3 regions of the Streptomyces sp. NPDC040545 genome follow, and region 2 is predicted to be linked to each of the others. Evidence: riboswitches for the same ligand, from Rfam matches in the RefSeq annotation. Region 2 holds a riboswitch; each other region holds the start of a gene.
What was found. A riboswitch is a leader RNA that binds a small molecule or an ion and turns the genes downstream of it on or off. The one in region 2 is predicted to bind cyclic di-AMP.

Region 1: another riboswitch for cyclic di-AMP. It lies ahead of ACZ573_RS05735 (peptidoglycan DD-metalloendopeptidase family protein); the one in region 2 lies ahead of ACZ573_RS33520 (transglycosylase family protein).
Region 3: another riboswitch for cyclic di-AMP. It lies ahead of ACZ573_RS13585 (M23 family metallopeptidase); the one in region 2 lies ahead of ACZ573_RS33520 (transglycosylase family protein).

The regions. Positions count from the first base shown of each region.
Region 1 is NZ_JBVIWA010000002.1:168,319-177,816, reverse strand. It holds gene ACZ573_RS05750 (sensor histidine kinase) at 1-809, opposite strand, end outside; gene ACZ573_RS05745 (MBL fold metallo-hydrolase) at 1,168-2,409, opposite strand; gene ACZ573_RS05740 (SGNH/GDSL hydrolase family protein) at 2,508-3,293, opposite strand; gene ACZ573_RS05735 (peptidoglycan DD-metalloendopeptidase family protein) at 3,458-4,429, opposite strand; cyclic di-AMP (ydaO/yuaA leader) riboswitch at 4,432-4,608, opposite strand; gene ACZ573_RS05730 (tyrosine-protein phosphatase) at 4,923-5,714, shown strand; gene ACZ573_RS05725 (aspartate aminotransferase family protein) at 5,755-7,173, opposite strand; gene hpnH (adenosyl-hopene transferase HpnH) at 7,170-8,201, opposite strand; gene ACZ573_RS05715 (phosphorylase family protein) at 8,207-8,872, opposite strand; gene shc (squalene--hopene cyclase) at 8,872-9,498, opposite strand, start outside.
Region 2 is NZ_JBVIWA010000025.1:62,360-71,857, forward strand. It holds gene ACZ573_RS33490 (class I SAM-dependent methyltransferase) at 1-1,084, opposite strand, end outside; gene ACZ573_RS33495 (NAD(P)/FAD-dependent oxidoreductase) at 1,263-2,645, opposite strand; gene ACZ573_RS33500 (Ppx/GppA phosphatase family protein) at 3,036-3,977, opposite strand; gene ACZ573_RS33505 (DUF501 domain-containing protein) at 3,974-4,525, opposite strand; gene ACZ573_RS33510 (FtsB family cell division protein) at 4,582-5,070, opposite strand; gene eno (phosphopyruvate hydratase) at 5,170-6,450, opposite strand; gene ACZ573_RS33520 (transglycosylase family protein) at 6,744-7,463, opposite strand; cyclic di-AMP (ydaO/yuaA leader) riboswitch at 7,467-7,639, opposite strand; gene ACZ573_RS33525 (transglycosylase family protein) at 7,916-8,851, opposite strand; gene ACZ573_RS33530 (cytochrome P450 family protein) at 9,029-9,498, opposite strand, start outside.
Region 3 is NZ_JBVIWA010000005.1:252,107-261,604, reverse strand. It holds gene ACZ573_RS13595 (M16 family metallopeptidase) at 1-1,298, shown strand, start outside; gene ACZ573_RS13590 (M16 family metallopeptidase) at 1,319-2,686, shown strand; cyclic di-AMP (ydaO/yuaA leader) riboswitch at 2,904-3,062, shown strand; gene ACZ573_RS13585 (M23 family metallopeptidase) at 3,076-3,879, shown strand; gene ACZ573_RS13580 (GntR family transcriptional regulator) at 4,066-4,743, shown strand; gene ACZ573_RS13575 (HPr family phosphocarrier protein) at 5,077-5,358, opposite strand; gene ACZ573_RS13570 (bifunctional acetate--CoA ligase family protein/GNAT family N-acetyltransferase) at 5,542-8,331, shown strand; gene ACZ573_RS13565 (DUF5998 family protein) at 8,382-8,981, shown strand; gene ACZ573_RS13560 (alkaline phosphatase family protein) at 8,981-9,498, shown strand, end outside.

The DNA.
Region 1 (9,498 bases), on a different contig from region 2:
TTGACCCGGGTGTACTGCTCGACCTCCGCGACCGAGGAGCGGAGCACCTCGCTCAGGTCGATGGGCCTGGTCCACTGGCGGCGGGACGCGGCCCCGCCCAGCACGGCGAGGTTCTCGGCGTGCCGGCGGATGCGGGTGGCGAGGTGGTCGACGTGGAAGAGCTCCTTGAGCAGGTCCGGGTCCTCGACCGTGTCCTCCAGATCGTCCAGCAGCGAGATCTCGCGGTGCACGAGGGACTGAAGCCGGCGCGCGAGGTTGACGAAGACCTCGACCTTGCGCTCGCTGTCGGTCGGCGCGGCCGGTCCGGCCACCCGCAGGAGAGTGGTGTGCGCCTCTTCGCGGGCGCCCCGCAGCTCCTGCGAGAGCAGCCAGAACTCGTCCACCCCGGCCGGATCCCCGCCGGGCAGCGGCGAGTTCGGCCCTCCGCGCACCGGGCGGGCCGGGGTCTCGCCCCGTTCCAGCCGGTCGGCGGCCGCGCGCAGCTCGCCCCGGCCGCGCACGCTGGAGCGGCGCAGCGCCTCGCACCGGTCCCGTACGGCCTTGGCGGTGCGCTGGGCGCCGAGCAGGGCTGCGGCGAGGGCGCCGACCACGAGGAGGGCGCAGCCGGTGAGCACCGGCCACAGCCGGGCGTCGCGGTCGCCGGCTCCCCCGCCGAGCTGGAGGGTGAAGATCACCGCGGCCGCGCCGCTGAGCCCCGCGGCGAGGGTGGGCAGTACGGCGGCGCGCACCAGCTGGGGGCGTATCTGCCGGCCGGGACCGGTGACGGCGTGTCTCGACGGGGCATGGCGGGCGGCGCGGAGTCCGGACATCTGCGTCCTCGGTACGTGGGGCCCGGCCCCCAGCGTTCCCGGGGCCCGGTGTTGATCACCGAATACCCACGCTAGACCCCATCGCAGCACCCCGGAGCGCCAGTTGGCGAACTTCGCCGGGGTGCTTCCCGCTCCCGGTGGAGCGCTCGTACAGCAGCCCGAATGCGCCGGTCGGCCCCTGCGCACCGCCCCGGCGGCGCCCCGCGGCAGCCGGGCGCGTCCGGCGGGGAAGCGGGGAGCGCCGCGGGCTCCGAGCACGAAGGACCCCCATGGGGTACGTCCCGTGGGGGGTCCTTATCCGCGGCTGTCGGCCGCCCGGATGTGCCGGGACGGCCCGGTCCTGCCCCGGTGGCGTGCGTTACGAGCCGACGGACTCCGGCTTCTCCTGGCCGTCGGCGGCCGCCGACGCCACCCGGGCAGCTGTCGCCACCGCTCCGCCCGCCCCGAGCGGCGGCACGGACGCGCGGCCGTCGACGGGGCCGCCCGCCGCCGTTGCGCCGACGAACGGCCGCCACCACGGTGCGGTGGGTGCGTCCGCCGAGCCGGGCTCGAAGGGCTGTCCCGGGACGGGGAGCGCGATGGCCGCGTCCGCGTTCCTCGATGCGGTCAGCGTGCCTTCGCCCGGCTCGTCCCACGGGTGCAGGGCCAGGTTGAAGGTGCCCCAGTGGATCGGCAGCATCGTCCCGTGGGGGGTGCCGCCCTGCAGGTCGAGGTGGGCGCGCATGCCCTCCTCGGGCGTCATGTGGATGTCGGGCCAGTACTCCGAGTAGGCGCCGATCTGGATCATGGTGGCGTCGAAGGGCCCGTGCTCGGCGCCGATCTCCTCGAAGCCGGGGAAGTAGCCGGTGTCCCCGCTGTGGAAGATCCGGTGCCCGTCGCCCGCGACGACCCAGGACGCCCACAGGGTGTGCTGCTGGTTGCGCAGACCGCGGCCGCAGAAGTGCCGGGCGGGGGTGGCCGTGAGCGAGAGACCGGCGATCTTGGTGCTCTCGTTCCAGTCCAGCTCGCGCAGCCGGTCGGCCGGTACGCCCCAGCGTTCCAGGTGCGCGCCGACGCCCAGCGGGACGGCGAAGACCGTGTCCGTACCGGCCAGCGCCTTGATCGTCGGCAGGTCGAGGTGGTCGTAGTGGTCGTGCGAGATGACCACGACGTCGACCGTGCCCAGCGAGGCCAGCGGGACCGGTACCGGGTGCAGCCGCTTGGGACCGGCGAAGGGGAAGGGGGAGCACCGCTCGCCCCACACCGGATCGAACAGCACCCGGCGCCCGTCGATCTCCGCGAGCACGCTGGAGTGGCCCATCCAGGTCAGCCGCAGGCCGCTCACGGGCGGCTTCGCCAGGTCCGCGAGGGTCGTCGGGTGGACCGGGATCGGCGCCCCGGGGCTGCGCCGCGCCCGCTGCTCCCGGTGGAAGTAGATCTTCGCGAACTCTGCCATCGACCCCGAGGGCCTGCTCCGGGCCCCTACCGGGTTCTGGAAGACGCCGTCGGCGAAGTTCGGCGAGCGCTTGATCCGCTCCAGCCGGGCACCGGACGGGTCCGCGCCGAAGGCTTCGGGCCGCAGGGCACGCAGCCGCGGACGCAGGGGACGGGAGCCGGTCAAAGCGCCTCCAGGGAGGATGGGGTCAGGATGGTCGTCGCTCTACGACCATCCCAACGCACACCGGCCCCGAAGGATTCCGCTTCTGGCTCCCGCTCCCGCTACAGCGGAAGGAGGTCCGGCCGCTTCGCCTCCACGTGGTCCCCGGAGGACTCCCCGCGCAGCCGCCGGCCGATCCACGGCACGAGGTGCTCGCGCGCCCACTGGATGTTGTCCCGGGTCACGTCCACCGAGCCGCGCGGCCGCTGCGGGGGCCACGGCTGGTCGGGGTCGGCCGGCACGTCCAGGCCGAGCACCTGCGCGGCGCGCAGCGCGACCCGCGTGTGTCCCTCGGGCGAGAGGTGCAGCCGGTCCGTGTCCCAGGCCCGCCGGTCCTGCACGGACTTCAGCGACCAGAGGTCGAGCACCGGGCAGTCGTAGCGGTCGGCGATGGCGCGGACGTGCGCGCTGTACGTCGCCACCTTGCCGCGGAGGTGCTTGAGCACCGGTACGCCACGGGTGTCGAAGCCCGTGGTGATCATGACCTGGCCCACGGACCCGGTGAGGTCGGCCACGGCCGCCTCGAACCGCTCCGCCACGTCGTCCGGGTCGGTGCCGGGCCGGATGATGTCGTTGCCGCCCGCGCAGAAGGTCACCAGGTCCGGTGCGAGGGCCTTGGCTCTCGGGAGCTGGTCGGCCACGATCTGGTCGAGGAGCTTCCCCCGCACCGCCAGATTCGCGTACCGGAAGTCATGCTCTTCGCGCTGATCGGCCAGGAGCACGGCGAGCCGGTCCGCCCAGCCGAGAAAAGAATCCCCGGGTCCCGGGTCCCCCACACCCTCGGTGAAGCTGTCCCCGATCGCCGCGTACGAGCCGATGGTCTTGAGTTTCGTCGTCGTCGCTGCCACGAGAACCCATACTTCACTCCGGTAACCAACCTACGCCAACGTAATGAGGGGTTGACGGACCGTGATCTATACCACGCGAGGGATAAGGAATAAGTACAGGTGAGGCCGGGACCCCCCTCGGGTCCCGGCCTCACGCCCTGTCGGCGCTCCGGCGGCGGGTGCCGTCAGAGGCTCGCGCCCTTCGAGCGGAGGTACGCGATCGGGTCCATGTCCGAGCCGTAGGACGGGGTCGTACGGATCTCGAAGTGGAGGTGGGGTCCGGTCGAGTTGCCGGTGGAGCCGGAGAGGCCGATGGCCTGCCCGGCGGTGACGCTCTGGCCGGAGGAGACGGAGAGCTGGGACAGGTGGGCGTACTGGGAGTACTTGCCGTCCGCGTGCCTGATGACGATCTCGTTGCCGTACGAGCCGCTCCAGCCGGCGGAGACCACGGTGCCCGCGCCGACGGCCTTGACGGTGGTGCCCATGGCAGCGATGAAGTCGACGCCGGTGTGGTAGCCGGAGGACCACATGCTGCCGGCGACCTTGTACTGGGTGGAGATGCCGCCGCTGACCGGGGCCACGAAGCCCGCGGCCGACTGCGGCGCGGCGGCGGGGGCCTCGGCCGGGGACTCGACGGCGGCTTCCCGCTGCGCCGGGGCGGCCTGCTCGGCCTGCTCGCGGACCGGCTCCGGCGCGGCCTGCGCGGCCGGCTTCGCGTCGGCCTCGGGGGCCGGGGCGGCCTCGGCCTCCGCCTCGGCCGGAGCCGCCTCGGCGGGACCGCCGAGGTGCAGCTTCAGGCCCGGGTGGATCAGCGACGGGTTGCCGCCGACGGCCTCGCGGTTGTCGGCGTACAGCTGCTCCCAGCCGCCGGACAGATGGCGCTCGGCGGCGATCTTGGAGAGGTAGTCGCCCGGCACGACGGTGTAGAGGGTCGGCGCGGCCTGCACTGCGGCGACGGGGGCAGCCCGCACGGCGACGGGGGCCTGCGACGCCACCGCGGGGGTCACCGCGCTCGCGGCGGCCGGGGCGCCGGCCGCGTGGGCGCCGGCGGCACCGATCAGCGGCAGCGCGAGGGCCGCGCCACCGGTTCCGGCGACGGCGAAACCGCGGGAAAGGGAAAGGGACTTGGGACGGCGGTGCTTACCCTTTGCAGGCATGACGAATTCCTCTCCGGCGCCTGCGAGGTGAGCTGTCGGGTTCGGACTGGAGATGTCCGGCCGTACATGTACGGGACATGGACGGCTTCACCCCGAGCCGTTCCCGGAGAAAAGATCTCCGGGCCGGCGGCTTACCTGGTTCCCCCGCTCCTGCCGCGCGAATAGGTCGGGTGCGGTTTCCGGGAGGCGGCAGGATTTGGCGGTCCACCCGGATCGATCGCGAAGGTAATCCCTTGCGGCAGCACGGAACAAGCCGCGAATTCCCTGACGGAATAACAGGCATGAGGGACCGACGGAATTACCGTCACCCTCCGTCCATTCCGCACCGCCAACAGCCGCCCCGACGCGGCCATTCACCTTTGACGATCAGGCACTCACGGTCACCGTATGATCTGGCTCACGGGGACGTGCCCGATCTCGCCTCCGGATATGGCAAGTTGGCGCAAGTAGTGTAATTCGGACAGAGGGTCCACGACATGGCGGAGGAGTTGCTTTGACCCAGCAGATACAGGAGCCGGAGCTGTCCGGAGTGCGCAATTTCCGCGATGTGGGCGGATTGCCGACTTCTGACGGCCGAACGGTCAGGACAGGACGACTGTTCCGAAGCGGACATCTCGCGCATGCCACCGAAACCGATACAGAATTCCTCGCCTCGCTCGGTCTCCACACCATCTTCGACTTCCGCAACGTCGCCGATCACGCGCTGGAGGGGCCGGACGTCGAGCTGCCGGGCGTGCGGAACGTCAACATCCCGCTCTCCGACCCGGCCGACGGACGGGAGTTCTGGCGACTGGTCCGCGACGGCGACCTCGTCCAGCTGCGCGAGCTCCTGGGCGACGGCAAGGCCGCGGCCCGGATGTCGCACTCGTACCGCGGGATCATCCGGCAGCGCACCGCCGAGCACAGCCGGGTCGTGCACGCCCTCGCCGAGGACAGCGTCCCCGCGCTGATGCACTGCGCGGCCGGCAAGGACCGGGCCGGCCTGTCGATCGCCGTCACCCTGCTCGCGCTGGGCGTCGAGCGCGAGGCGATCGTGGCGGACTACCTGGAGTCGAACGCCCCGCACCGCCGCTACCGCGTGCGCCGCACCGACGAGTCGGAGGGCGCCCGCTCCCCCGAGGTGATGGAGCTGCTCGCGCCGCTCTTCGACGCCCGCGCCGAGTACCTGGTGGCCGCCTTCGACACCATCGACGAGATCTGGGGCGGGGTGGACCGCTACCTGGCGGAGGGCCTCGGGCTGACGCCCGAGACCCTCGGCCGGCTGCGGGACCGGCTCCTCGCCTGACCGGGGCGGGGACCGGTTCCCCCACGGGGTGGGCGGGCCGTCAGCGCGTGGCGACGGCCTGCTTCACCAGCGTGCGGCCGAAGTCCCAGATCAGTCCGGACCCGCCGTGCGCCTCGTCCATGACCTCGCGGAAGGCCCCGACGAACCGGTCCACGTCCGCCTCGTCCACGATCAGCGGCGGGATCAGCTTGATCACCTCCAGGTGGTCCCCGGAGACCTGGGTGAGGATCCGGTGCTTCTGCAGCAGCGGCACCACGACCATCTGCGCGAAGAGGCCCTTGCGGGCCGCCTGCAGCATGGTCCACCGGCTGCGCAGGCCCAGCGAGGACGGCCGGCCGAACTCGATGCCGATCATCAGCCCGCGCCCCCGCACCTCGTGCAGCAGCTCGTACTCGCCCACCAGCGCGGCGAGCCGCCCGCGCAGCAGGTCACCCATGGCGCGGGCGTTCGCCACGACCTCCTCGTCCTCCATGACGGACAGGACCGCGAGGCCCGCCGCCATGGCCTGGGCGTTGGAACCGAAGCTCGCGGAGTGCACGAGCACCCGGTCCATGGACGAGTAGACCTTCTTGAAGATCCAGTCCTTGCCCAGGGTCGCGCCGACCGGGACGTATCCGCCCGACAGTGCCTTCGCCACGCACACCAGGTCCGGCTCCACGCCCGGCTCGTGCTGGTACGCGTAGAAGTCACCGGTACGTCCGAGGCCGGTCTGCACCTCGTCCGCGATCAGCAGTGCCCCCCGCCGGTGCAGCATCTCCTGCGCGGCGAGCAGGAATCCGGGCGGGGCGGCCAGGACCCCCTTGCCCTGGATCGGCTCGACGACGAAGGCGGCCACGTCCCCGCGCTTCAGCTCGCGCTCCAGGGCGGCGAGGTCCCCGAGCGCGATCATCGTGTCGGGGAGCAGCGGTGCGAAGCCGTCCCGGAAGCCGCCCTCCCCGTTCACCGAGAGGGAGCCGGTGGTCAGACCGTGGAAGGCGTGGTCGCAGTAGAGGACCCTGGGGCGCCCGGTGGCGTACCGGGCGAACTTCAGGGCCGTCTCCACCGCCTCGGTGCCGCTGTTGCCGAAGAAGACCCGGTCCAGGTGCGGGCTGTACGAGAGCAGCTTCTCGGCCAGCAGCCCGGGCAGCGGCTGGCAGTCGAACCGGGTCAGGTCGGCGAGCTGGGCGTCCAGGACGTCGTGCAGGGCGCGGCGGACGACCGGATGGTGCCGGCCCAGGCCCATCACCCCGAACCCGGCCAGCATGTCCAGGTAGTCGTTGCCCTCCGCGTCCCAGAAGTGGGCGCCCTCGGCCCGTTCGTAGACCTTGTCGAAGCCGATGGTGTGCAGCATGCGGGGCAGCTGGTGGTTGAGGTGCCGGGCGTGCAGCTCGTACCGCTCCGCGCCGCGCTCGGCGAGCAGGGCGCCGAGGTCGAAGCCCTTGCCCCGGCCGCCCCCTTCCTCCTGTGGCCGCCCGGTCATGCCGACTTGTCCCGGTTGCCGGCGATGGTTTCCCGGGCCGCGCGCAGGGATTCCTTGAGGGAGCCCATGGTGGCGAGGACGGCGGTGGGCTCGTAGCCGCAGTGCGCCATGCAGTTCGCGCAGCGCGGGTCCTTTCCGCGGCCGTACTTGTCCCAGTCGGTGTCGTTGATGAGCTCGCGGTACGTCGGCACGTAGCCGTCGCTCATCAGATAGCAGGGGCGCTGCCAGCCGAAGAGGGAGTAATTCGGAATGGCCCAGGCCGTGCAGGAGAAATCGGCCTTTCCTTCCAGGAAGTCCAGGAAGAGCGGGGAGTGGTTGAGCCGCCAGCGCCGCCGGTTGCCGCCCGCGAAGGCCTTCCTGAAGAGTTCTCGCGTCTGTTCGACGCCCAGGAAGTGCTCCTGGTCGGGAGCCTTTTCGTAGGCATAGGCGGGCGAGATCATCATTTCGTCGACCTGGAGGTCGTCATTGAGGTAGTTGAGTACCTCGATGATCGTCTGCGGGGTGTCGGTGTTGAAGAAGGTGGAGTTGGTGGTCACCCGGAACCCGCGCTTCTTCGCCTCCTTGATGGCGGCGACCGCCTCGTCGAAGACGCCCTCCTTGGCCACCGACTCGTCGTGGCGTTCGCGCAGACCGTCGATGTGCACGGCGAAGGCGAAATAGGGGGAAGGGGTGAACTTCTCGATCTTCTTGCGCAGCAGCATCGCGTTGGTGCAGAGGAACACGTACTTCCGCCTCGCCACCAACTGCCGGACGATCTCGTGGATCTGCGGGTGCATCAAGGGCTCACCGCCCGCGATGGACACCATGGGCGCACCGGACTCCAGTACGGCGCCGACCGCCTGGGCGACCGGCATGCGCTGCTTGAGCACCCCGGCCGGGTGCTGGATCTTCCCGCACCCCTCACAGGCCAGGTTGCAGGCGTAGAGCGGTTCCAGTTCGACGATCAGCGGGAACTTCTCGCGCTTGCGGAGCTTCTGTTCGAGAAGATACGTCCCGACCCTGATGGACTGGCGCAGCGGCATGGCCATCTGGCTCACCTCCTGGGGAGCAGCAACGAACGGTGCCATTCATGAAACGCGGGCAGTACGGCACGCAGGACACGGAAGGCCGATATTCCCCCGCGAACCGTGCCGATACGGACGAGCTCGTGCTCCGGGGCGTCCACGATCACCCGGACGGCCGCAACCGGACGGCCGCCGCCCCGGGTGGCGGCCCACAGGGTGGCCGCGGACTCCATGTCGACCGCGATGGCGCCGGTGGCGCGCAGCTGCGCGCGCTCCTGGCCGCGGACGACGTGGTCGGATCCGGTCAGCGTGCCGGTGTGCACGGTCCGGCCCGGGGCGGCCCGGGCCAGCGCCTCGGCGAGCAGGGCGCTGCCGGTGCAGGTGACGGTTGCCTGCGGGTCCCGGGTCTCCTCGGCGACGACCAGGTCTCCGGGGTGCATGCCGGGGACCAGCCCGGCGCAGAACCCCGTCGCGAGGACGGCGGCGAGGTCCATTCCCGGCCGGTCCAGTGCCCGGCCGACGGCCCGCTCGGCAGCGCGCGGGCCCATCCCGGTGCGCAGCAGGACGTGCCCGCCGGCCGGTCCGCGCCCCGGGCCGCGGCAGGCGCTGCGCAGCGCCGCCTGCTCGATGCGCAGCGCGCAGGCCACCAGCAGCGGGTCGGGCCTGCGGGCCCGGTCCCCGCCGGCGGCGGACATCACGCCTCCCCGGCCGCTGCCGGGTGCGCTCCGGCCGGGGCGAACGGTTCCCCGTACAGGTAGCGGCCGAGCGCGGTGAGCGGGAACACCTGCCGGTACAGGTGGTAGTTGATGGAGAAGTCCCAGGGGAAGCCGGTGCCGGTGAAGTACGGCTCGTCCCAGGTGCCGTCCTCCTTCTGGGTCTCCACCAGGTGGGCGATGCCCCGCTCCACGGCCTTGCCCTCGCGTTCGCCGGCCGACAGCAGAGCCATGAGCGCCCAGGCGGTCTGCGAGGCGGTGGAGGCGCCCTTCCCGGCCCAGGACGGGTCCTTGTAGGAGCGCTGGTCCTCGCCCCAGCCGCCGTCCTCGTTCTGTACGGATTCCAGCCAGCGCACGGCCCGCCGGATCGCGGGATGCCCCGGGGAGATCCCGGCGGCGGTGAGGGCCGGGACCACCGAGCCGGTGCCGTAGACGTAGTTGGTGCCCCAGCGGCCGAACCAGCTGCCGCTCGGCTCCTGTTCGGCCAGCAGCCAGGCGATGCCGCGCCGGGTCCGGGCGTCTCCCGCGCGGCCCTCGAAGGCGAGCATCTCCACCACGTGGGCGGTGACGTCGGCCGAGGGCGGGTCGATGACCTCTCCGAAGTCGCA
Region 2 (9,498 bases):
CCCCGTCGGGGAAGACGTAGGCGTCGATGAACTCGTCGACCCGGTACGCCTCCTCGTCCGGCTCCGGCGGACGGGCGATCTGGTGGTTCAGCAGCCGCCCGCCGGGGCACAGCAGGGCGTGCAGGGTACGGGCGTAGTCCCGGTAGCGGTCCGCCCCGACGTGTTCGGCCATCCCGATGGAGGAAATGGCCTCGTACGGCCCGTCCTTGACGTCCCGGTAGTCCTGGATCCGGATGTCCACCAGATCCGTCAGTCCCTCGTCCGCGACCCGTTTACGGGCGTACACGGCCTGCTCGCGGGAGAGCGTGACCCCGGTGACCCGGACGCCGTACTCGCGGGCGGCGTGCAGCGCCATGGAGCCCCAGCCGCAGCCGACGTCGAGCAGCCGGTCCCCGGGCCGCAGGGCGAGCTTGCGGCAGACCAGGTCGAGCTTGTCGTGCTGGGCCTGCTCCAGGGTGGAGCCGGGGCTCCAGTAGGCGCAGGAGTACACCATCGAGGGGCCGAGGACCCGTTCGTAGAAGTCGTTGCCGACGTCGTAGTGGTGGCTGACGGCCCGGCGGTCACGGATCTTGCTGTGGCGTGTTCCGCCCCGCCGGTCCGCCTCCTCGGCGGGGGGCGGGGGCGGCGGCAGCGGTCCGGCGAGGGCGATCAGCTCGCGCGCGGCCGCCCGGTGGGCGGCGTCGCGCCACCTCGCCCCCGGCAGGTCGGAGAGCGCGGGGAGCCCGGCTCGGCGCGCGAGGTTCCCCAGGGTCGCGATCGGCCGGGGCCCGGTCTGGGCCGTGGAGACGGCGGGGCCGACGGGCGGCAGGTCCGGCCCGCGTTCCCACAGCAGGCCCGCCACCCGGTCCAGCAGGTCGAACAAATCGCCCTCGACCGTCAGTTCGCCCGCCACCCAGGCGCGGGCCAGCCCCAGCTCGCCGGGCCTCCACAGCATCCGCCGTACGGCGCGGCGGTCGTGGATGACGAGCACGGGGCCGTCGGGCGGGCCGGCCTCGCTGCCGTCCCAGGCCCGCACACGTACCGGCAGCGGGGCACCCAGCAGGGTCTCGGCAACAACGGCGAGCCGCGGCGCGGCGTCGGTCATGGCGCACCTCCACAAAAGCTCCGACCCCTCCCTCTACCCATCCCGGGCCCCGGGTACGCCGAAGGGGCCGCCCGCACCACGGATGGCGGGCGGCCCCTTCGGGGTCGTACAGGTCGTACAGGTGAAGCAGATGGAGCAAGTGAGGCAGGTGGAGCTCAGGTCCTGCCGGTCACACGGGTCAGGCCTTGGCCTTCGCGGCCGGGGCAGCGGCGGCGGCCGGGGCCGGCGCCGGCTTGGCGGCCTCGTAGAACTCCTCGCGGGGGGTCTCCAGCGCACCGAGGGAGACGACCTCGCGCTTGAGGAACATCGCGAGGGTCCAGTCGGCGAAGACGCGGATCTTGCGGTTCCAGGTCGGCATGGCCATGCCGTGGTAGCCACGGTGCATGTACCAGGCCAGCCGGCCCTTGAGCTTGATCTTCGTCTTGCCCATGACGATCATCGCGACGCCCTTGTGGAGGCCGAGGCCTGCCACCGCACCCTTGTTGGAGTGCGAGTACTCGGCCTGCGGGAAGCCCCGCATGCCCGAGATGACGTTGTCGCCGAGGACCTTGGCCTGACGCAGCGCGTGCTGGGCGTTCGGCGGGCACCAGGCGTTCTCGACGCCGGCCTTGCGGGCGGCCACGTCCGGGACCTGGGCGTTGTCGCCCGCGGCCCAGATGTAGTCGGTGCCCTGGACCTGGAGGGTCGGGGCGGTGTCGACGTGGCCGCGGGGGCCGAGCGGCAGGCCGTAGCGGGCCAGGGCCGGGTTCGGCTTGACGCCGGCGGTCCACACGATGGTGTTGGAGTCGACCTCGAGGCCGTTCTTCAGCACCACGTGGCCGTCCACGCAGGAGTCCATGGAGGTGCTGAGGTAGATCTCGATGCCGCGGGACTCGAGGTGCTCCTTGCCCCAGGTGCCGAGCTTGGGCCCGACCTCGGGAAGGATCTTGTCGGCCGCGTCGACCAGGATGAAGCGCATGTCCTCGCGCTTGATCGTGGAGTAGTACTTCGCAGCGTCCCGGGCCATGTCCTCGACCTCACCGATGGTCTCCGCACCGGCGAAGCCGCCGCCGACGAAGACGAAGGTGAGGGCCTTGCGGCGGACGTTCTCGTCCGTCGTGGACTCGGCCTTGTCGAGCTGCTCGAGAACGTGGTTGCGCAGGCCGATGCCCTCTTCGACGCCCTTCATACCGATGCCCTGTTCGGCGAGGCCGGGGATCGGGAAGGTACGGGAGACGGCGCCGAGCGCGATCACCAGGTAGTCGAAGGGCAGCTCGTACGCCTCGCCGACGAGCGGCGTGACGACGGCGACCTTGCGGTCCTGGTCGATGCTGGTGACCCGGCCGGTGAGAACCTCTGCCTTGGGCAGCACGCGTCGCAGCGGGACGACGACGTGCCGAGGCGAGATGCTGCCTGCGGCCACTTCAGGGAGGAAGGGCTGGTAGGTCATGTACGAGCGCGGGTCGACGACCGTGACGGTCGCCTCGCCGTAGCGCATCTTCTTCATGATGCGCTTGGCTGCGTACAGGCCTACGTACCCACCTCCTACAACGAGGATCCTGGGACGCTCCGTGGTGCTCATGGAACGAGTATCCAGCACCCAATGGGGTGTCGCTCGTGAGCCCCTTCACAAGGACTGGGAGACCCTCTGCTACACTCCGCCGCCCACGTGACCGAGGTCATGGTGCGCGACGGGAACCAGAAGGTGTCCGGAGTCGTTGTTCACCCGTCCTGAACTGGCCTCCAAGGCCGAAAGCGGACTGGACCACAGGGGTTCGTCCATACCTCCGACGCGGATCTCGTCGCCTCCGCCGATCGCACGAACGCACGCGAAAAAGGGCCTGAGGGCCTCCGGAGGGGCCCGAAGGACCCTTCCATCGGCCTCACAGACCCTTTTTCCTTGTGAAGAACTTCACGAACTTGATGTGGATCACGGGCCCGAGAGCCCCTCACAAGCTGCTTCGAAGGTCGTTCAGGCGATGGACCAAGCGATTCCATCGAGGATGTCGTGCTCCGACACGACAACCTCGGAAGCGCCGATGCGTTCCATGATCGCCAGCAGCACCAGCGCGCCCGCGCCGATCACGTCCACCCGGCCCGGATGCATCACGGGGATCGCCGCGCGCTCGGCGTGCGTCGCCGTCAGCATCCGCTCGCTGATCTCCCGCACCTGCTCGTAGGAGATCCGGGAGTGGTGGATCGCGGACGATACGTACTCGGGCAGCCCCAGCGCGATCCCGGCGACCGTGGTCACCGAGCCGGCCAGGCCCACCAGCGTGCGCGCCTCGGCCAGCGGGACGCTCTCGGCGGCCAGGTCCAGCGCCGCCTCGATGTCGGCCCGGATCGCGGCGACCTGCTCAGCGGTCGGCGGGTCGGTGACGACCCCGTCCACCACCAGGTGCCGCTCGGTCATCCGGACGCAGCCGATGTCCACGGACCGCGCGGCCCGTACGTGCTCCTCGCCGACCACGAACTCGGTCGAGCCACCGCCGATGTCCACCACCAGGAACGGTCGCTCCAGGTGTGCGTGCGCCGTCAGTTCCCTGGTCGCGCCGGTGAAGGAGAACTCCGCCTCCTGGTCACCGGAGATCACCTCGGGCTCGACCCCCAGGATGTCCAGGACGCCCCGGACGAAGTCCGCCCGGTTCTCCGCGTCCCGGGAGGCGGAGGTCGCCACGAAGCGCACCCGCTGCGCACCGAACTCCTTGATGACGCCCGCGTACTCGCGGCAGGCGGCGAAGGTGCGCTCCAGCGCCTCCGGGGCCAGGCGCCCGGTCCGGTCCACGCCCTGGCCGAGCCGGACGATGGTCATCCGGCGGTCCAGTTCGGTCAGCTCGCCGGTGGCCGGGTCGCAGTCCGCCACGAGCAGCCGGATGGAGTTCGTACCGCAGTCGACGGCGGCGACCCGGGTCACGCCCCCGGCTCCTTGCCGTCGGTCTTCTTCTCCCCGCACGGGACGACGCAGGCGCCCTTGGCCCACCACTCCGGCAGCATCGCCAGGGCCTCGTCACCGAACGGGTTCACCCCGGGGCCGGCGGCCAGGGAGTGGCCGACCAGCACGTGCAGGCACTTCACCCGGTCCGGCATGCCGCCGGCGCTCGGGAAGCCCTGGAGCACCTCGATGGCGTCGCGCCGCTGGATGTAGTCCTCGTGGGCGGCCTGGTAGGCGGCGGCCAGTTCCTTGTCCTCGGCGAGCCGGGCCTGCATCTCCTTCATCACGCCGTTGGCCTCCAGCGTGCCGATCGCGGAGGCCGCGCGCGGGCACGTCAGGTAGTACAGCGTCGGGAAGGGGGTGCCGTCGGGGAGCCGCGGGGCGGTCTCCACCACGTCCGGCTGCCCGCAGGGGCAGCGGTGCGCGATGGCGCGCAGACCGCGCGGCGGGCGGCCGAGCTGCTGCTCGAACGCCTCGATGTCCGCGTCGGTCGGCTCGGTCCGGTCGGTCTGGGGCGGGGGCGTCTGCATGCCTGGAGGAAGTCTCTTCGTTCTCGTGGATGGGTGCTGCGGTACGGCGGTACGGATCACTCGCCGGGGCGGTCGGCCTTGTCGACGCCGTCCCAGACGTTGGAGTACCAGGGGCGGTCGGAGCCGGCGTGGCCGGTCCCGTGCGGTTGCGTGGGCTGGGCCCCGGGGTCGCTCATGATGTAGCCGATCTCCCCCGGGCGCAGGAAGTGCAGGTGCTTGCGCGCCTGCTGCTCCGCGTAGGCGTCGTCCTGCCAGCGGGCCTTCTCGTCGCGGAGCCGCTCCATGCGGTCCCGCGCGGCCGCGGCGGCCCGCTGCTGCTTCGCGATCTCCGAGCGCTGGGAGACGTACTGGCGCATCGGATACGCGAGGGCGACGACCAGCGTACAGAGGACGAGCACCAGGAGCGCGGCGCGGCCGGTGAGCCGGCTGCGGCGGACCTGACGCCGCGACTGCGACCGGTAGACGTGGGCGGCGGTCCGCTCCCCGAGCTGCTTGAGCCTGGTCGCGGTGGAGAAGGTGGAGAACCGGTCCCGGTTCCCGGCCATTGGTCCGCCTCCCCTAGGTACGCACTACGCAATACGTCCCCGCACACGGTACGGGACCGAGTGCGGGGACGTACGGAGGCCAGCCCCTCAGGGGGGTGATTAGCCCTTGAAGCGCGGGAAGGCGCTGCGGCCCGCGTACACCGCGGCGTCGTCGAGGATCTCCTCGATGCGCAGCAGCTGGTTGTACTTGGCGACACGGTCCGAGCGGGCCGGGGCGCCGGTCTTGATCTGGCCGCAGTTCACGGCGACGGCGAGGTCGGCGATGGTGACGTCCTCGGTCTCACCGGAGCGGTGGGACATCATGCACTTGAAGCCGTTGCGCTGGGCCATCTCGACGGCGTCCAGGGTCTCGGTCAGCGAACCGATCTGGTTCACCTTCACGAGCAGGGCGTTCGCGGAGCCCTCCTCGATGCCGCGGGCCAGACGCTCCGGGTTGGTGACGAACAGGTCGTCACCGACGATCTGGACCTTCGCGCCGAGGCGGTCGGTGATGGTCTTCCAGCCGTCCCAGTCGTCCTCGAACAGCGGGTCCTCGATGGAGACGAGCGGGTACGCCTCGACGAGCTCGGCGTAGTAGTCGGTCATCTCGGCGGCCGAGCGGGACTTGCCCTCGAACTCGTACTGGCCGTCCTTGTAGAACTCGGACGCGGCGACGTCGAGCGCGAGCGCGATGTCCGTGCCCGGGGTGTAGCCGGCCTGCTTGATGGCCTCGATGATGAGGTCGAGCGCGGCGCGGTTGGACTCCAGGTTCGGGGCGAAGCCGCCCTCGTCGCCCAGGCCGGTGGAGAGGCCCTTGGTGTGCAGGACCTTCTTGAGGGTGTGGTAGACCTCGGCACCCCAGCGCAGCGCCTCGGAGAAGGACTCCGCGCCGATGGGGGCGATCATGAACTCCTGGATGTCCACGTTGGAGTCGGCGTGCGATCCACCGTTGAGGATGTTCATCATCGGAACGGGCAGCAGGTGCGCGTTCGGACCGCCGAGGTAGCGGAAGAGCGGAAGGTCCGAGGCCTCGGACGCGGCGTGCGCGACGGCCAGGGAGACGCCGAGGATGGCGTTGGCGCCGAGCGAGCCCTTGTTGTCGGTGGCGTCCAGGTCGAACATGGCCTGGTCGATCAGGCGCTGCTCGGTGGCGTCGTAGCCGACGAGCTCCGGGCCGATCTGCTCGATGACGGCGAGGACGGCCTTCTCGACACCCTTGCCGAAGTAACGGTTGGGGTCACCGTCACGCAGCTCGATGGCCTCGAATGCACCGGTGGAGGCGCCGGACGGAACTGCAGCACGGCCGGTGCTGCCATCGTCGAGGCCCACCTCGACCTCGACCGTGGGGTTGCCTCGGGAGTCCAGGATTTCCCGGGCTACGACGACGTCGATGGACGGCACGAGCATCTCCTTCTGGGATGTGACGCTGAGTGTGCGGTGGCGTGTCAGGCCGTGGGATGGCCTTGCCGCCTAGAGCCTAACCGGCTCCGGGCACTGGGCCGCCCGACCGCCCGGACCCTGGGACGAAAAAGGGACCGAATACCCCTCTTCCGGGACATAGGTAGCTTGATCATCGGGCTTCGGGGGGCCACACGCAGCACCGCCCGGCGCGTGGGGCACGCGCCGGGCGGTGGAAATCCTGCACGGGGTCAGCTGACGCCGCGTACAGGTTTCGGCGGCTTCTGCCGCAGTGTTCAGCTGAGCTTCAGCTTCTGGCCCGGGAAGATCAGGTCGGCGTCGGAGACGATGTCCTTGTTCAGCTCGAAGAGCTTCTCCCAGCCGCCCTTGACGCCGTTGGCCTCGGCGATGGTGCCCAGGGTGTCGCCCGGCTTGACCTCGTACGAGCCGTTGCCGGTCTTCGGCGCGGCCGGAGCCTCGGCGCGCTCGGAGCGGGTGGTGGGAGCCTCGGGACGCTTGGTCTCCTTCGGCGCGGCCTTGGTCTCGGTCTTCGGCTTCTCGGCCTTCGGCTTCGACTGCGGCTTGGACTGCGGCTTGGACGATGCCGGGGCCTCGGAGCCGCCACCGGTGTAGGCGGAGTTCGACAGGCCCTTGCCGCAGGACGGCCAGGCACCCTTGCCCTGGCTCTTGAGGACCTTCTCCGCGATGGCTATCTGCTGCGACTTGGAGGCCTGGTTGGCCTGCGGGGCGTACGACTTGCCACCGAACCCGGCCCACGTGGAGGGCGAGAACTGCAGACCGCCGTAGTAGCCGTTGCCCGTGTTGATGGACCAGTTGCCGCCGGACTCGCACTGCGCGACCTTGTCCCACTCGGACGTGGTGGCGGCGCTGGCGGTGCCCGCGGCCATCAGGGGGGCGGCCACGGCCACACCGGCTACACCGGCGAGCGTGACGATCCGGACAGACCGCTCGATTGCAGTACCGCGACGGTGCTTGCCCTTGCCGGAAAGCAGCATGGAGTTTCTCCTCACCGACGCCTACGAGGTGAGCTGTCGGGTTCGGGCGAGTGAGTTGCCCGGCCGTGCGACCTAGCGCACGTCTTAACCCCAAGCCGGTGGCGTGACCGTCTCTCAACGGCCGCTCCCGGCACCTACCTTGGTTCCCCCGCTCCTGCCTTCGGCGCTTGACGCGACGACTGTTCCCCCCGTCCGCCGGCAGGATTCGGCGATGCGGTCGAAGGAGCTCGCGGTGGCGAGCGATTCAGAAGGTAGACAGGTCCCTCCCCGATGTTCAACGAGGAACATCGGGGAGAAACGGCCCCTACTTGCGCTCCCCGCAGGGGTGTTTGCGCAGGTGAGGACGGGGTTTGCGGAAGCCCCGGGGCGGGACACGCCAGTTGACCGGAAGAGACACATGTCTCACTTACAGAAATCCGACATTCGACTCTTTCCGGGTAACTGAACTGTCCTTATTGCGGAGTTAGGTCCAGGTTCTGGCCCGGCTTGATGAGGTCGGCGTCCTCGCCGATGACTTGCTCATTGGCCTGGTAGAGACCGTTCCAGCCCCCCTTTACGCCCTTGGCAACCGCGATGGTCGCCAGGCTGTCGCCCGCCTGGACCGTGTAGGTGGGGTCCGACGCGGCATCAGAGGGGGTCTCCGGCGCACCGCGGTGCTTGCCACTGCCCTCGACAGGAGTGGCGCCGGTGGTCTGCGGGACCGCCGGGGCCGCGGGGGCCGTCGGGTCGACCGGGGGCAGTCCCGGCGTGACGGGCGAGGTGGTGGGCACGGTCGGGTCCACCGGCAGCGTCGGCGCCGTCGGGTCGACGGGGGTCGGCGTGCCGGTCGGGCCGCCCGGCTGGACCGGAGCCGTCGGGTCGACCGGAGGCGTCGTCGGGACGTCCGGCGCGGGCATGACGGGCAGTCCGATGGACGGCGCGTCGGGTATCAGGAACGGGGTGCTGGAGGGGCTCGGAGCCGGGGCCGGGGTCGGGGACCCGTAGTCCGTGGACGGCTTGCCGCCCCCGGTGGACGGAACGGCGTCGTCCGGGCGGGACGGCGCGGGGGCGATCGGGCCGTGGCCGCCGGGCAGACCGGGGTCCACCTGTGCGGCGGGGCTCTCCCGGACCAGACCGGCCGAGGCCGCGCACAGCGGCCAGGCCTGCGGGCCGGTCGAGCCGAGCACCCGCTCGGCCACGGCGATCTGCTGGGAACGGCTCGCCAGGTCGGGGCGCTCGGCGAAGTCGAGCCCGCCGGCGCTCTGCCACTCCTCCTGGGTGAACTGGAGTCCGCCGTAGGCGCCGCTGCCGAAGTTCGCGCTCCACGAGCCGCCGCTCTCGCACTCGGCGACCTTGTCCCACGTGGACGTGTCGGCGGCGGTGGCGCTGGTGGCGGCCAACAGCGGCATGGCCAGCGCAGAGCCAGTGACTCCGGCTGTGACGACCAGCGCGGGGACCTGGCGGGGGCGTCTGTGACGGCCGTTCCCGGAGAGCATGAGGGATCACCTTTCGCATATAACAGCGGGGTAACGGCAGAACCTAGCGGCCTTCGAACGATTGTCACAAGTTCAAGCCGAACCTGACTTTTAATCAGCTTTCGCGCAAGTGTTTTGAGCCGCGAATCGAACGGGAAGAGTGCGGAGCCCTCGCATGATCAACCCCCCGCGCCAGCGCAGGTCTTGGGGTGGAACGGCGAGTTCCAGATCGGGCAGACGCGTCAGCAAAGTCGCGAGCGCGGTCTGTCCTTCGAGCCGGGCGAGCGGAGCGCCCAGGCAGTAGTGGATGCCGTGCCCGTATCCGAGGTGCTGGTTGTCGGTCCGGGAGAGGTCGAGGGTGTCCGGGTCCGCGAAGCGCTCCGGATCCCGGTCGGCGGCCGCGAGGACGACCAGGACCGGATCGCCGGCCTCGATCCGCATGCCGCCGAGGGTCAGCGGCTCGGTGGCGAACCGCCAGGTCGCCAGCTCCACCGGGCCGTCGTAGCGCAGCAGTTCCTCGACCCCGGTGGCCAGCAGTCCGCTCTCCCCGGCGGCGAGGGAGAGCTGGAGGCGCTCGCGCT
Region 3 (9,498 bases), on a different contig from region 2:
ACCGGCTGGCCAACGGCCTGCGCGTGGTGCTCTCCGAGGACCACCTGACCCCGGTCGCCGCGGTCTGCCTCTGGTACGACGTAGGCTCGCGCCACGAAGTCAAGGGACGCACCGGCCTGGCTCACCTCTTCGAGCACCTGATGTTCCAGGGGTCGGCGAGCGTTCCCGGCAACGGGCACTTCGAACTGGTCCAGGGCGCCGGCGGTTCCCTCAACGGCACCACCAGCTTCGAGCGCACCAACTACTTCGAGACGATGCCGACCCACCAGCTGGAGCTCGCGCTCTGGCTGGAAGCGGACCGGATGGGGTCCCTGCTGGCCGCCCTGGACGACGAGTCCATGGAGAACCAGCGCGACGTCGTCAAGAACGAGCGCCGCCAGCGGTACGACAACGTTCCGTACGGTACGGCCTTCGAGCGCCTCACCGCCCTCGCCTACCCCGAGGGCCACCCGTACCACCACACCCCGATCGGCTCCATGGCCGACCTGGACGCCGCCTCCCTGGAGGACGCGCGCACCTTCTTCCGTACGTACTACGCGCCCAACAACGCGGTGCTCTCGGTCGTCGGGGACATCGACCCCGAGCAGACGCTCGCCTGGGTCGAGAAGTACTTCGGCACCATCCCCGCGCACGACGGCAAGCAGCCGCCCCGTGACGGCTCGCTGCCCGACATCATCGGGGAGCAGCTGCGCGAGGAGATCGTCGAGGAGGTCCCGGCGCGTGCGCTGATGGCCGCCTACCGGCTGCCGCACGACGGCACCCGCGAGTGCGACGCCGCCGACGTGGCGCTGACCATCCTGGGCGGCGGCGAGTCCTCGCTGCTGCACAACCGGCTGGTACGCCGCGACCAGAGCGCCGTCGCGGCCGGCTTCGGCATGCTGCGCCTGGCCGGGGCGCCCTCCCTGGGCTGGCTGGACGTCAAGACCTCCAGCGGGGTCGAGATCCCCGCCATCGAGGCGGCCGTGGACGAGGAGCTCGCGCGGTTCGCCGCCGAGGGCCCGACGGCCGAGGAGATGGAGCGCGCCCAGGCGCAGCTGGAGCGCGAGTGGCTGGACCGGCTGAGCACGGTGGCCGGCCGCGCCGACGAACTGTGCCGCTTCGCGGTGCTGTTCGGCGACCCGCAGCTGGCGCTGACCGCCGTCCAGCGCGTCCTCGACGTCACCGCCGAGGAGGTGCAGGCCGTGGCCGCGGCCCGCCTGCGCCCGGACAACCGCGCGGTGCTCGTCTACGAGCCGCTCGCGGCCGACGAGTCCGACCAGCACGACGACTCCGACGAGAACGAGGGGGCGGACCAGTGAGCGACACGGCAGCCGTCACGATGACCTTCCACCCGCGCCCGCAGGCCGGCGAGCCGCAGCCGTGGGCCTTCCCGGCCCCCGACCGCGGGCAGCTGTCCAACGGACTGACCCTGCTGCGCTGCCACCGGCCGGGCCAGCAGGTCGTCGCGGTCGAGGTCAACCTCGCCGCCCCGCTCGACGCCGAGCCCGAGGGCCTGGACGGCGTGGCGACCATCATGGCGCGGGCGTTCTCCGAGGGCACCGACAAGCACTCCGCCGAGGAGTTCGCGGCCGAGCTGGAGCGCTGCGGCGCCACCCTGGACGCGCACGCCGACCACCCGGGCCTGCGGCTCTCGCTGGAGGTCCCGGCCTCCCGGCTGCCCAAGGCGCTGGGCCTGCTCGCCGAGGCGCTGCGCGCCCCCGCCTTCGCCGACGCCGAGGTCGACCGGCTGGTGCGCAACCGGCTCGACGAGATCCCGCACGAGCTGGCCAACCCGCAGCGCCGCGCCGCCAAGCAGCTCTCCAAGGAGCTCTTCCCGGCCACCCTGCGGATGTCCCGGCCGCGCCAGGGCACCGAGGAGACGGTCGCCCGGATCGACTCCGCCGCCGTACGCGCCTTCTACGAGGCCCACGTACGCCCCGCCACCGCCACCGCGGTGGTCGTCGGCGACCTGACCGGCATCGACCTGGACGCCGTGCTCGCGGACACCCTGGGCACCTGGACGGGCAACACCGCCGCGGCCCTCCCGGTGCCGCCGGTGACCGCCGACGACACCGGCCGCGTGGTCATCGTGGACCGGCCCGGCGCGGTCCAGACGCAGCTGCTGATCGGCCGGATCGGGGCGGACCGCCACGACCGGGTGTGGGCGGCCCAGGTGCTGGGCACGTACTGCCTGGGCGGCACCCTCACCTCGCGCCTGGACAAGGTGCTGCGCGAGGAGAAGGGGTACACCTACGGCGTGCGCGCCTTCGGCCAGGTGCTGCGCTCCACCGCGGACGGCAAGGGCGCCTCGATGCTCGCCATCAGCGGCTCGGTGGACACCCCGAACACCGGACCGGCGCTGGAGGACCTCTGGAAGGTGCTGCGCACCCTCGCGGAGGGCGGTCTGACCGACGCCGAACGCGATGTCGCCGTGCAGAACCTGGTGGGTGTGGCCCCGCTGAAGTTCGAGACGGCGGCCTCGGTCGCGGGCACCCTCGCCGACCAGGTCGAGCAGGAGCTGCCGGACGACTACCAGGCGCAGTTGTACGCCCAGCTCGCCGAAACGGGCACGGTGGAGGCGACCACGGCGGTCGTCAAGGCCTTCCCCGCGGACCGGCTGGTCACCGTCCTGGTGGGCGACGCGGCGCTGATCGAGGAGCCCGTGCGGGCTCTTGGGATCGGAGAGGTCACGGTCGTCTCCAACTGACCGGCGGGCGACGGCTCATTGAGGGCCGGCTGAAGGTTTCGGCAAGGGGTTCTGGTGACTTGGTCATCGGAACCCCTTTTGTCCGTTTAGTGGTGAGGTTGCTTTTATGTGGTGTGGCGTACGCAACAAAAAGCCGTGTCTGTTTGGCGATTGACTGATGATCCGCCTAGCGTCGGCCGTGCTGTCCGTCAGTTGTGCCCGCCGCACCCGCGGCACCGGGCAGCGATCGCCGAGTCCCCGTCAGGCGCGAGCCTGGGGAGCCGGGGACCCACATGAGTCCCTGGGGTGAATCGGACCCCCTCGCAAGAGGAGATCCGTAGGAGACCTTCCTGCTCCGAACCCGTCAGCTAACCCGGTAGGCGAGAAGGAAGGAAAGGATCAAACCCTTCATGGCGTTTGGCAGTCGTCCCGCTGGTACCGGTAAGCACCGTGGCTCCAGCCGTCTGAGCAAGAAGACCGCCGGCTACGCCGGTATCGCCGCGATCGCCACCACCGGTGTGGTCGGCTCGCTCGCCGCCCCGGCCTTCGCCGCGGACAACCACAGCAGCAACATCGGCCAGGACAACGGCCTGGGCGCCGTGGTCGTCGCCGAGGACCTCGCGGGTGACATCGCCGACCAGGCCGAGTCCCAGCACCGCGGAGCCGAGCAGGACGCCGTCAAGGCGCAGGCCGAGGCCGACGCGAAGCAGCGGGCCGCGGAGGCCAAGCGCCTTGCCGAGGCCAAGGCGAAGGTCGAGCGCGAGGCCGCCGAGCGCGCCGCCCGCGAGGAGGAGCGCAAGCGCCTCAACACCTTTGTCGCCCCGGTGGACGGCTCGTACGTCAGCACGCAGTACCACGCGGGCGGCGGCATGTGGTCCTCCGGCAGTCACACGGGGATCGACTTCCACGCCGCCTCCGGCACCTCGGTCCACGCGGTGGGCGTCGGTACCGTCGTCGAGGCCGGCTGGGGCGGCGCGTACGGCAACAACGTCGTCATCAAGCACAACGACGGCACCTACACCCAGTACGGGCACATGACCTCGCTGAACGTCTCCGTCGGCGAGCAGGTCACCCCGGGCCAGCAGATCGGCCTGTCGGGCTCCACGGGCAACTCCAGCGGCCCGCACCTGCACTTCGAGGCCCGCACGGGCTCGCAGTACGGCTCGGACATCGACCCGATTGCGTACCTGCGCTCGCACGGCGTCAGCCTCTGACCCCGCCTCGCACACCGCTTCACCGAAGACCCCGGCTCGGAGAGCCGGGGTCTTCGTGTTGCGTCCTTGTACAAATGTTTCGTATTTCTGGCCGCTCTCGGAAATTATCGTGTGTTGCAATAGAGTCGCAGCGCACGCATGTGCGTGCAATGAGGCTGGCAGTCGGAAATAGGCGGAGGTTCGGTCTTGCGTATTCCTGCGCACGCGGTATGCACAGCAATCCGCGACGACATCGTCTCCGGGGTGTTCGAGCCGGGCGGCCGGCTGACCGAGGAGGTGCTGGCCCGCCGGTACGGGGTCTCGCGCGTCCCGGTGCGCGAGGCCCTGCGGACCCTGGAGTCCGAGGGGTTCGTGACCACACGGCGCCACGCGGGCGCCTGCGTGGCCGAGCCGACCGGGCAGGAGGCGGCGGACCTGCTGGAGCTGCGGATGCTCCTGGAGCCGCTGGCTGCCGCCAGAGCCGCCCGGCGGCGCACCGACGCGCACCTCAAGGTGCTGCGCGGGCTGGTCAGGCTGGGGCAGGAGCGGGCCAGGCGGGGCCAGGGCGAGGACCTGCGGTCCCTGGGCGGCTGGTTCCACGAGACGCTCGCACAGTCCTCCGGCAGCCCCGGGCTGATCGCGCTGCTCACGCAGATGCGCCACAAGATCGCGTGGATGTACGTGGTGGAGGCGCCGGCCCGGCCCGTGGAGTCCTGGGCGGAGCACGGGGCGATCGTGGACGCGGTCGCGCGCGGCGACGCCGAACGGGCGCGGGCGCTGACCGCGATCCACGCCGAGCGGGCGGCGGGGGCGCACCGGCTGCGGCTCCGCCCGGCGGTGAGCACTTCGCAACCTGCCGTAAACATGTCGAGCGGCCGGCATTAACAGGAGCCGTATACAAAGGGTGGGACGGCGTGAATTCGCTGTCCGATGGCCGGTCCTTTCCGTGCGGGAGCAATTCGCCGTGCAGAATTACTGGGGAGCTCAATTATCCGTCCGCCGGATTCCGGCACGGCCTTTTCTCTGCCGGGCGGGATTTCTCCGGAGCCCGCCCCCCCGCAGGGGCTCCGGCCCCGCGGCGCGAGCGCACCGGGCGGGCCCGCCGCGCGGCGCGGGGGCCCCGTACGCGAACGACGGCGCGGGGACGTACGCGAACGACGAAGCCGCGGCCCCCGGATCGGGGGCCGCGGCTTCGCGCGTGAGGGCGAACCCGAAGGGTCAGACGGTCTCGGGGAGCTCCTCGAGACCCTCGGCGACCAGCTTCGCGAGGCGGTCGAGCGCGGCGTCCGCACCCTCGGCCTCGGAGGCGAGGACGATCTCCTCGCCGCCCTGGGCGCCCAGGCCCAGGACCGCCAGCATGGAGGCGGCGTTGACGGGGTCGCCGCCGGACTTCGCGATGGTCACCGGGACGCCGGAAGCGGTCGTCGCACGGACGAAGATCGAGGCGGGACGAGCGTGCAGGCCCTCGGCCCAACCGACGTTGACGCGGCGCTCTGCCATGGTGATGCCCTTCAGGTTCTTACGGTTGTCTAGACCAGTCTCTCATGACGTCCGGAATGCTCGGACCTTCCTCCGGCCTGAATTTTCCGCCGTTCGACCTTCCCCAGCTTGCACTGATTCGCCCCGTACCGCCTCGGCGCCGCGCGAGCGCTCGACGGCCTGATCCGGCCGTAAGGTAGGCCCATGACCATCGAGTCGGACCCCTCGTACCCGGCCCACTGGGAAGCCGATGTCGTCCTGCGCGACGGCGGCACCGCCCGGATCAGGCCCATCACCACCGAGGACGCGGGCCGGCTCGTCAGCTTCTACGAGCAGGTCTCGGACGAGTCGAAGTACTACCGGTTCTTCGCCCCCTACCCCCGGCTCTCCGACCGCGACGTGCGCCGCTTCACGCACCACGACTACGTGGACCGGGTCGGGCTCGCCGCGACCATCGGCGGGGAGTTCATCGGCACCGTCCGCTACGACCGCATCGGCGCCGACGGCCGGCCCGCCTCCGGACCCGCCGACGAGGCCGAGGTCGCCTTCCTCGTCCAGGACGCCCACCAGGGCCGCGGGGTCGCGTCCACCCTCCTCGAACACATCGGCGCGGTGGCCCGCGAGCGCGGCATCCGGCGGTTCGCCGCCGAGGTGCTGCCCGCCAACAACAAGATGATCAAAGTCTTCACGGACGCCGGCTACCAGCAGAAGCGCAGCTTCGAGGACGGCTCCGTCCACCTCACCCTCGACCTCGAACCCACCGCCGAGTCCCTCGCCGTGCAGCGCGCCCGCGAACAGCGTGCCGAGGCCCGCTCGGTGCAGCGGCTGCTGGCCCCCGGCTCGGTGGCCGTCGTCGGAGTCAGCCGCTCCGGGGCCGGCGTGGGCGCGGCCGCACTGCGCAACCTGCGCGACAGCGGCTTCCACGGCCACCTCTACGCCGTCAACGAGGCCGTCACCCGCGATCTCCTCGACGGCGTGCGGGCCTACCGCACCATCGAGGCCATCGGCGCCCCGGTCGACCTCGCGGTGATCGCGGTCCCGGCCGACCGGGTCCCCGACGCGGTGGCCGCCTGCGGCGAGCACGGGGTGCAGGGGCTCGTCGTCCTGTCCGCCGGATACGGGGAGAGCGGCCCGGCCGGCCTCGCCCGCCAGCGCGAACTGGTACGACAGGTGCGCTCGTACGGGATGCGGCTGATCGGGCCGAACGCCTACGGGGTGATCAACACCGCGCCGGAGGTGGAACTCAACGCCTCCCTGACCCCCGCGCCGATCCCCACCCGCGGCCGGATCGGCCTGTTCACCCAGTCCGGGGCCATCGGGATCGCGCTGCTCTCGGCCCTGCTCCGACGCGGCGAGGGCCTGTCCTCCTTCGTCTCCGCGGGCAACCGCGCCGACGTGTCCGGCAACGACATCCTCCAGTACTGGTACGACGACGAGGCGACCGACGTCGCCCTTCTCTACCTCGAAACCCTCGGCAACCCGAGGAAGTTCACCCGGCTCGCCCGCCGGACGGCGGCCGTCAAGCCGGTGGTCGTCGCCAAGGGCGGCCGGCACAGCCCGGCCGGGCACGTCGTCCCCGACACCCGGCTGCCGGAGGCCACCGTCTCCGCCCTGCTGCGCCAGGCCGGCGTCATCCGCGTCGACACGGTCACCGAGCTGGTGGACGTCGGCCTCCTGCTGGCGGCGCAGCCGCTGCCCGCCGGGCCCCGGATCGCGATCCTCGGCAACTCCGAATCCCTCGGGATCCTCACCTACGACGCCTGCCTCACCCAGGGCCTGCGGCCGCTGCCGCCGCTGGACCTGACGACGGCGGCCGCGCCGGCGGACTTCCGCGCCGCCCTGACCGACGCGCTCCGCTCCGAGGACTGCGACGCGGTGGTGGTCACGGCCATCCCGTGGGTGAGCGAGGACGCTCCCGCGGACGACCTGGCCGGTGCCCTGCGCGAGGCCGTGGCCGAGTACCCGGGCAAGCCGGTCGCGGTGGTGCACGTCGAGCTCGGCGAGCTCGTGGAGGCCCTGTCCGCCGTGCGCGGTGTCCCGCACTCCGCCCCGGCCCGGAGCTGGGGCCCCGCGGCGGACCAGGCGCACCGAGGACCGGCCGGGCCGCCGGCCGCCGCCGGCGACAGCATCCCCAGCTACCCCGCCGCCGAACGCGCGGTCAAGGCCGTCGCCGAAGCCGTCCGGTACGGGCAGTGGCGCCGGGCCACCGCCGACGACGACGGGCGGGTCCCCGAGTACGAGGACATCGACGAGGCCGGCACCGCGGACCGGCTGGCCGGGCTGCTGGCGGACGTCGACCCCGGCGCCGTGCTGACCCTCACCGACTGGGACGCCCGCGAGCTGCTCGCGGGCTACGGGATCCGCGTCCTGCCCACCCTGCCCGCGCCGAGCGCCGACGCGGCGGTCCGCGCCGCCGGCGTGCTGGGCTACCCGGTGGCGCTGAAGACCACCGCGCCGCACCTGCGCCACCGCGCGGACCTGGGCGGCGTACGCCTCGACCTCACGAACGAGGCCGAGCTGAGGCGCTCGTACGAGGAGCTCACCGACGCCCTGGGCAAGCCGGCCGAGCTCCAGCCCGTGGTGCAGGCCATGGTGGCGCGCGGGGTCGACACCGTCGTCCGCTCCGTCATCGACCCCGCGGCGGGCGCCGTCCTCTCCTTCGGGCTCGCCGGCGTCGCCTCCGAGCTGCTCGGTGACACCGCGCACCGGCTCGTCCCGGCCACCGACCGGGACGCCGCCGGACTGATCCGGTCCATCCGGACCGCGCCCCTCCTGTTCGGCTGGCGCGGCAGCGACCCCGTGGACACCCCCGCCCTGGAGGAACTGCTCCTGCGGCTCTCCCGCCTCGTGGACGACCACCCCGAGGTGATCGGCGTCTCACTGGAACCCGTCGTGGTCGCCGCCGAAGGCGTCTGCGTGCTCAGCGCCACCGTCCGCGTCGCCCACCCGCCGGCCCGCGGCGACCTCGGCCCGCGGACCCTCCCCAGTTACTGACCGGGTACGGCGCGGCCTGAGGGCCCCGTACGGGCCTTAGGATGGACCTCATGGCGAAATCCGGTACGACGACCCAGGGGCTGCGCACGGCGATCGAGCGCAGCGGCTACTACCCGGCCCTCGTGGCCGAGGCCGTGGAGGCCGCGGTGGGCGGCGAGCCGATCTCGTCGTACCTGGTCCACCAGGAGACGACCTTCGACTCCAACGAGGTACGCCGCCACGTCACCGTGCTGGTCCTGACCGGCAACCGCTTCATCGTCAGCCACACCGACGAGCAGGCCGCCGACGCCGGGTCCCCGTCCCCGTACGCGACCACCTCCACCGAGTCGGTCAAGCTGTCCAGCATCTCCTCCGTGGTGCTCAGCCGCGTCGTCGCCAACCCCGAGTCCTACACCCCCGGCACCCTGCCCCGCGAAGTCGTCCTGACCATCGGCTGGGGCGCGGTCTCCCGGATCGACCTGGAGCCGGCCGCCTGCGGCGACCCGAACTGCGACTCCGACCACGGCTACACCGGCAACTCCACCGCCGACGACCTCAGCCTGCGGGTCAGCGAGGCCGGCGACGGGCCGGAGGCGGTGCGCCAGACCCTGGCCTTCGCGCAGGCCCTCAGCGAGGCGACAGCGGCGACGTCCTCCCCCTCCGCCCGCTGATGGCGTACTCCGCGGCACAGGAGTGGCCCGAGCCGGAGCTGCTGGACCTGGCCGGCGCCCCCGTCCCGGAGTACGGCGCCGGGTCGCTCGCCGACCTGCTGCCCACGCTCGTGGCAGGCCAGGGCGTCCCGGGTTTCACCGCCGCCATCACCGAGCTGACCCCGGCCGACCGGAACTGCGTGTTCCTGGTCGACGGCATGGGCTGGGAGCAGATCAAGGCCCACCCGGACGAGGCCCCGTACCTCACCTCCCTGCTCGGCAGCTCGCGCGGCGGCACCGGCCGCCCGATCACCGCGGGCTTCCCGGCGACCACCGCCACCTCGCTCGCCTCCGTGGGCACCGGCCTGCCGCCGGCCCGCCACGGCCTGCCCGGCTACGCCGTCCGCAACCCCGCCACCGGCGAACTCATGAACCAGCTCCGCTGGTACCCGTGGACCGCGCCGAAGCCCTGGCAGCCGTACCCGACCGTCTTCCAGCAGGCCGACAAGGCCGGGGTGGCGACCGCCCAGGTGTCCTC